Regions from separate parts of the Lysinibacillus sp. IITD104 genome, predicted to be linked through region 2. Evidence: predicted binding sites of a transcription regulator. Region 2 holds the regulator's gene; the other holds the start of a gene.
What was found. Region 2 encodes LexA, which represses DNA repair genes until DNA is damaged. Its sites were predicted from a motif close to CGAACATATGTTCG; they were not measured.

Region 1 (3,423 bases), 1.8 Mb from region 2:
GCGCTGCAGCCGAACCACGCTCTTTGGCATAAACGGTTTGATAACGATCTTTATCCTCTAGTTTTTCCCGAATATATGGAGGTAATGGCATTTCACCAAGCTGCTCTAATATTTCATAAAAGATACCATCATACTGAAATTCAAATGTACGTCCGCCATGTTCAAGCTCACCTGTGCAAGTAGCTGTTAATAAACCATCTCCAAATGTGATGACTGTTCCTACCTTTACACGCTTTGCTGGTTTTACAAGTGTTTCCCACTCATCTGTACCAGCCAATTGCTTCAATAGCAATACTTCTATATGTGCACCAGTTTCTTCTTTTACACCCATTAAACGAGCAGGTAAGACTCTTGTATCATTTAGTACAAGACAGTCTCCAGCATGTAGCTCCTCTAGTACATGGGCAAAATGGTGGTGCTCCACTTTATTTGAGCCTGGTGTTACGACCATTAATCGACTCGCTGTACGATCGACTAATGGTGTTTGGGCAATAAGCTCCTCTGGTAATTCAAAATCAAAATCTTCTACACGCATGAAAAAAACTTCCTTCTTTATGTTTGTTGGGGATACTCATATCCAAAATGTTCGTAGGCTAAATGTGTGGCTACTCTTCCTCTCGGTGTACGTTGGATAAGGCCAATTTGCATCAAATAAGGCTCGTATACATCTTCTATCGTAACCCGTTCCTCACCAATCGATGCAGCAAGCGTATCTAAGCCTACTGGACCTCCTCGGAATCGCTCAATCATATTAGTTACAAGTTTATGATCAATATGATCAAGCCCTCTAGGATCTACTTGTAGCAGCTCTAATGCTTGCTGTGCAAGGCCCTCCGTTATCATACCATCTCCAAGCACCTGTGCATAATCTCGCACTCGTTTCAATAAACGATTGGCAATACGGGGGGTTCCACGTGAGCGTCTCGCCATTTCCATTGCTGCTACTTGCTCAATTTGCACCTCAAATAAATGAGCACTTCTGACAACAATTTCAGCAAGTGATTGGTCATCGTAATATTCTAGGCGCAGCAACACACCAAAGCGATCTCTTAGAGGAGCTGATAAGGCACCCGCTCTTGTCGTTGCACCTACAAGGGTAAAGGGAGGTAAATCAAGTCGTACAGAACGTGCTTCAGGACCCTTCCCTACCACAATATCTAAACAGAAGTCTTCCATTGCTGGATATAATACTTCTTCAATAGCACGGGGAAGTCGATGAATTTCATCAATAAATAAAACATCCCCAGGCTCTAGTGAACTTAAAATAGCTGCCAAATCTCCTGGACGCTCAATCGCAGGGCCACTTGTCATCCGTACGTTGACATTCATCTCATTCGCAATAACAGCAGCTAAGGTCGTTTTACCAAGTCCTGGAGGTCCGTATAACAACACATGATCTAAACTTTCTTGGCGAAGCTTTGCTGCTTCAATGAATATTTGTAAGTTTTCCTTTACTTTATGTTGCCCAATATACTGTGCTAATTTTTGAGGACGTAAAGATAACTCAAACTGCTCATCATAGCTACCTGCCTCACTTGCCATCATACGTTCAGACATGTACCTTCCCTCCTTTCCTTATTTTAGTTTTAGCAGTAGTTGCAATGCTTGTTTCATAAAGGCATCTGTCGTTTCTAGTTTGTCGTTATCTTCTAGCTGTGGTTTAATTTTTTCGAGCTCTTTTTCAGAATAGCCAAGTGCCATTAAGGCAAGTAAGGCTTCTTCTAATTCATGTTTATAAGCATTCACACCAAACAAAGGTAACTCATCTTCTGCACTAGGTAACTCCAATGTATCTAATAATGAACCAAGCTTGCCTTTCAAATCGAGGATCATTTGACGTGCTGTTTTTTTACCAACTCCGGGGAACTTCACTAAAAATGCTTCGTCCTCCCGTTCAATTGCGCTAATAACCTGCTGTGGATTCCCTGTCGCTAAAATAGCTAATGCGCCCTTTGGTCCTATACCCGACACTAAAATAAGCTTACGGAATAACTCACGCTGATCTAAATTAGGGAAACCATATAAAACTTGTGCATCCTCTCGCACATGCAAATGAACATATATCTGTTGTTCAAGGGCAGATGTCCGAAAAGCAAACGGATTGGGCGTATTAAGTTGCCAACCAATCCCCTGTTGTTCTAGCACAATAAATTCAGGCGTAATACGAGTAATTTGTCCTTTTAAATAATCATACATCTATAATCCCTCACAATCATCGTCTTCGATTATAGCATATAGCGAACGAATGCTCGACAAAAAGTAGCGCCGAAACGCCGTTCGCAGACAAAAATGACCGCCAATTGACGGTCATTTCTTGACAAATCTATCAATATCGTACCACAGTTTTGGCCAATAGGTGAGGGCTCGTTTTGTAAATGGCACTAAATAATCTAAAAATACTAGCTGCTGCTCGAGTGGTAAATCTATAGCAAACAGCCATTCTCGTAATAACTCATTCGGATATTTCAAGCGATGAAGCTTTCTTTTATCTAGTCGTTTCAGCTCAGGTAACTCTGCAAAAATCTTTCCAAGATCATAATCTACAGCAGGCAACACACGATGTAACCATAAAATATACTCGTCATCCGCTTCACCAAGGTGTGCTAAATCAAAATCAATTAAACGTAATTGTCCATCAGAGCACCATAAAAAATTATGATGGACTACATCCCCATGCAATAGCGTAATCTCTTTTTCAGGTGCATCTTCCAATGCAATCAATTGTAATGATTTATCACTATAATGCAGTATTTGATCAATTTCTTCTTTTGTTAAAAATGTTCGAAATTCATTTCTTCTACTTTTAAAACGCATATGACGCATTTGCCATTTTAAAAGCTGTGAGTAGGTATGCAAGCCTGGCATTCGCTGCCAAGCAATTTTTTTATGTGTGTCGTGTAAAGCAATTAATAGTCTTAGAGATTCCTTACGATCTTTTTTATGTGCGAAGTTAGCACCGTGGCTTCCTTCTTGCCACATTTGCACAATTAACTGCTCATCATCGCTCTGAACTAAAGGTAAGATCAACGAAGGCTCCATACGTCCTAATTGGCGATGAATGGTTTTTACCTTCTCTGCAATTTCCACTTGCTTTGCACGTTTGACAAAATAATTTTTCGATTGATACTTATATTTCCAAATATTTGGCTTTACTTCTTCTACAATATACGCTTTTTCACCATCGATAAGGCGTCATCCCGCCTGGGAAATAATGCGGTGACATCCAAGGACCTGCTGCTGATGGGCATGGTGGTGGACAATGTGTCGGACATGGTGGTGGCGGGCAATGACAAGGGTCCATTTGCCAATTTGGCATCATCATTGGTTGTGTGCCACAGCCACAAGATTGACCCATGTTCATATCAGGCATCATCATTGGTTGTGTTCCACAGCCACAGGATTGCCCCATATTCATATCAGGCA
Region 2 (3,423 bases):
CCCCATACATCATTAGTATGGGCGCCTATTGGTTTAGGAGGACATGAAATTGGAAATGGCTTATACGATCTTTATTTTTTTATTTGGACTTGTCTTTGGCTCTTTTTATAATGTAGTTGGCTTACGTGTACCACAGAAGGAATCGATTGTACATCCTCCTTCACATTGTCCGACATGCCAGAGACGACTAACGGTGCTTGATTTAGTACCCGTTTTGTCCTATGTATTTTTAGGAGGAAAATGTCGGAGTTGTGGCAATAAAATTTCTTGGGTTTACCCATTCATAGAATTAATGACAGGTGTATTATTTGCCTTTGCTTATTGGCAGCTAGGCTGGGGCATAGAATTGATAGTAGCGTTCTTTTTTATCTCCTTATTAGTTATTATCGTTGTGTCAGACTTGGCCTATATGCTAATTCCTGATAAGGTATTAATATTCTTTTTACCTTTGCTAGCTATTGGACGAGTTCTGTCACCATTAACACCTTGGTGGGACTCTCTTGTGGGTGCTGTCGTCGGTTTTGGCATATTATATATCATTGCTGTGCTATCTAATGGTGGCATGGGTGGAGGCGATATTAAATTATTCTTTTTAATTGGTCTCGTTCTGGGTACGATTGATACACTATTAACGCTTTTTTTAGCTGCAGTGATTGGTATGATTGTCGGGATTACCGTGTTATCGAAGAACAAACAAGGGAGAAAAACACCCATTCCATTTGGGCCATCTATTGCATTGGCCGCAGTCATTGTTTATTTCTATGGCGATCTATTAATCAATTGGTATTTAGGCTTTTGGTAATTGTTCAATCTTCAAGAATGTGGAGGGAAGCAAGTGAAACCGATTATTGGTATTACAGCCTTTGTGGAGGATGATTTATCCTCTCGATTAAATGCTGCTTACAGCAAAAGTATTATTGATGCTGGTGGAATTCCACTGATTATTCCAATTGGAGTAGAAGAAGAGGCAGCCCAGATTTTAGCCCTTACAGATGGTTTATTATTATCCGGGGGTCATGACGTGCACCCATTTCTGTTCGGGGCTGAGCCTTCATTAAAGCTTGGAAAAATTCATCCCGCGCGAGATACAGTGGAGTTAGCAATAATTGAAGCCGCATTCCAACGAAAGATGCCTATTTTCGGGATTTGTCGAGGGATTCAAATACTAAATGTTGCATTAGGTGGTACCTTATATCAGGATATTGATAGTGATCATTTTAGCACTAAATTACTCCAGCATATGCAGCAATCAGGTAGAGCTGTAGCTACCCACACTGTACAGATTATTGCTGATAATTTATTAGCGACTATCGTTGAACAAGAGAAGATAGCAGTGAATTCATTTCATCATCAAGCGGTGAATGTATTAGCAGAAAAATTAAAAGTAGCGGCAAAATCAAATGACGGTATTATCGAAGCTGTAGTTCATGAGGAAATGCCATTTTGCTTGGCTGTTCAGTGGCATCCTGAGGAACTAGCCATAGCAGGAGATGAGAGTGCTCAAAAGCTATTTTCAGCCTTTGTTGAAGCTAGCATAAAATTTAAGAAGGAAGCTTAGAGGGCATTGTACAAAGAATCCAATCGTCTGTGGATTCTTTTTTTGCGTAAAAAAGAGGATACATGCTCTTAGAAGGAACATAATCCTCAAAACCTGTTTTAATAGTTAATGTACCCGTCTGTAAAGACCTACAACTTGTCCTAAAATAGAAACTTGATCGACAATAATAGGTTCCATAGAAGAATTTTCAGGCTGTAAACGGAAATGATTTTTCTCTTTAAAGAAGCGTTTTACAGTTGCTTCATCCTCAGCTGTCATAGCTACAACAATATCCCCGTTATTAGCTGTTGCCTTTTGTTTTACAATGACTAAATCTCCATCTAAAATTCCGGCTTCAATCATTGATTCTCCCATAATTTCTAGCATGAACAATTGATCTTCACTTGTGCCGTACGTATCGGGTAATGGGAAGTATTCTTCAATGTTTTCAATTGCTGTAATTGGAGAACCAGCTGTAACCTTCCCGACAAGTGGGACATGGATCACCTGTTGCTTTTGGATGGATTCTTCAGGCTCTAAAATTTCAATTGCGCGTGGCTTTGTTGGATCTCGACGAATAAAGCCTTTTTGTTCTAATCGAGCTAAATGTCCATGAACAGTTGAACTGGAAGCAAGTCCAACTGCTTCACCAATTTCACGTACTGATGGCGGATATCCCTTAGCTCGTACCTCTTCTTTAATGAAAGCTAAAATGTCCTCTTGTCTTTTCGAAACTTTTTTCATGAGTGCTCACCTCTTTTTTCTAAAATCAATCTTCTTATTTGATAGTATAACAGAATGCGAACATGTATGCAAACATAGGTTCGAAAAGTGTTTGACAAAAACGTTTGTTCGCTTTATTATGAGAACATACATTCCGAACAAACATTCTTAAAAAGGGGTAATGATTATGACATGGTTTAAGAAAAACACACATATCTCAATTTTATTAGGAGCTTGCCTACTATTTGCAGCATACCTTTACATTACTGATCCAGGAAAAGTTAGTTACGCAGAAATCCAAATCGAACATGGGGATAGCTTGTGGTCGTTAGCGGAGCAATATCGTGGTAAAATGAGTACTGATGATTGGATAAAGCTTGTAAAAACGGAAAATGAACTAGCAGATATTAAAATTGTAGCGGGAAAATCTCTAGTAATTCCTGTAGTGAGTGATCAAGCCAGTCCCATCAATACTATCGAAATTGCGAGAAATGAACAATGATAAATAATCAACTGTCGGCTGTTGTCTATTGTCGCGTAAGTACTGAAAAAGAAACACAAAGCTCCTCATTAGAGCGTCAACAGGAAGAGTTGCTGCGCTATGCTAAGGAGCAAGGCTATGCGGTGAAGGGCGTGTTTAAAGATCAGCATAGTGGTTATGATGTAGAACGTGCAGGCTTACTAGAAATGCTTGATTTCATAAAAGATAAAAACATTAATGCCCTTTTTGTACAAGATGAAACTCGTTTAGGACGAGGCAATGCAAGAATGGCTGTATTGCATTTATTACAAAAATCAGCAACGGATGTTTTTTCTATGCGTGATGCTGGCCCAGTTCAATTAAATGAAATGGACACGATGCTGCTAGAAATTTTAGCGATTGTAGAGGAATATCAGCGTAGAATTCATAATGCTAAAATACGACGAGGTATGCGACGTGCTGTAGAAAACGGCTATCGTCCTGAAAATAATTTATCGAACCGAGGTAATCCGCAGGGGCAGGAGCGTAAAGATCTACCTGTAGATGAAATTGTAAAGCTACGCAAACGTGGATTTACCTTTGAAGAAATTTCTATAACGCTTAGAGGGTTAGGCTTTGAGGTAAGTAAGGCGACTGTCCATCGTCGTTTCCAAGAGCACCAAGAAAGATTAGCAGGAAAATA

Region 1: ruvA (Holliday junction branch migration protein RuvA) is a predicted target of LexA. The motif match lies at 2,239-2,252, and genes of this name have one in related genera.

What each region holds. Positions count from the first base shown of each region.
Region 1 is NZ_JBAHYH020000001.1:1,458,891-1,462,313, reverse strand. Features, by position in the region: gene queA (tRNA preQ1(34) S-adenosylmethionine ribosyltransferase-isomerase QueA) at 1-535, opposite strand, end outside; gene ruvB (Holliday junction branch migration DNA helicase RuvB) at 553-1,557, opposite strand; gene ruvA (Holliday junction branch migration protein RuvA) at 1,576-2,196, opposite strand; gene V1L66_RS07385 (phosphotransferase) at 2,308-3,141, opposite strand; gene V1L66_RS07380 (LysM domain-containing protein) at 3,176-3,423, opposite strand, start outside.
Region 2 is NZ_JBAHYH020000001.1:3,281,242-3,284,664, reverse strand. Features, by position in the region: gene V1L66_RS16825 (prepilin peptidase) at 50-802, shown strand; gene V1L66_RS16820 (gamma-glutamyl-gamma-aminobutyrate hydrolase family protein) at 836-1,558, shown strand; gene lexA (transcriptional repressor LexA) at 1,664-2,281, opposite strand; gene V1L66_RS16810 (LysM peptidoglycan-binding domain-containing protein) at 2,448-2,762, shown strand; gene V1L66_RS16805 (recombinase family protein) at 2,759-3,423, shown strand, end outside.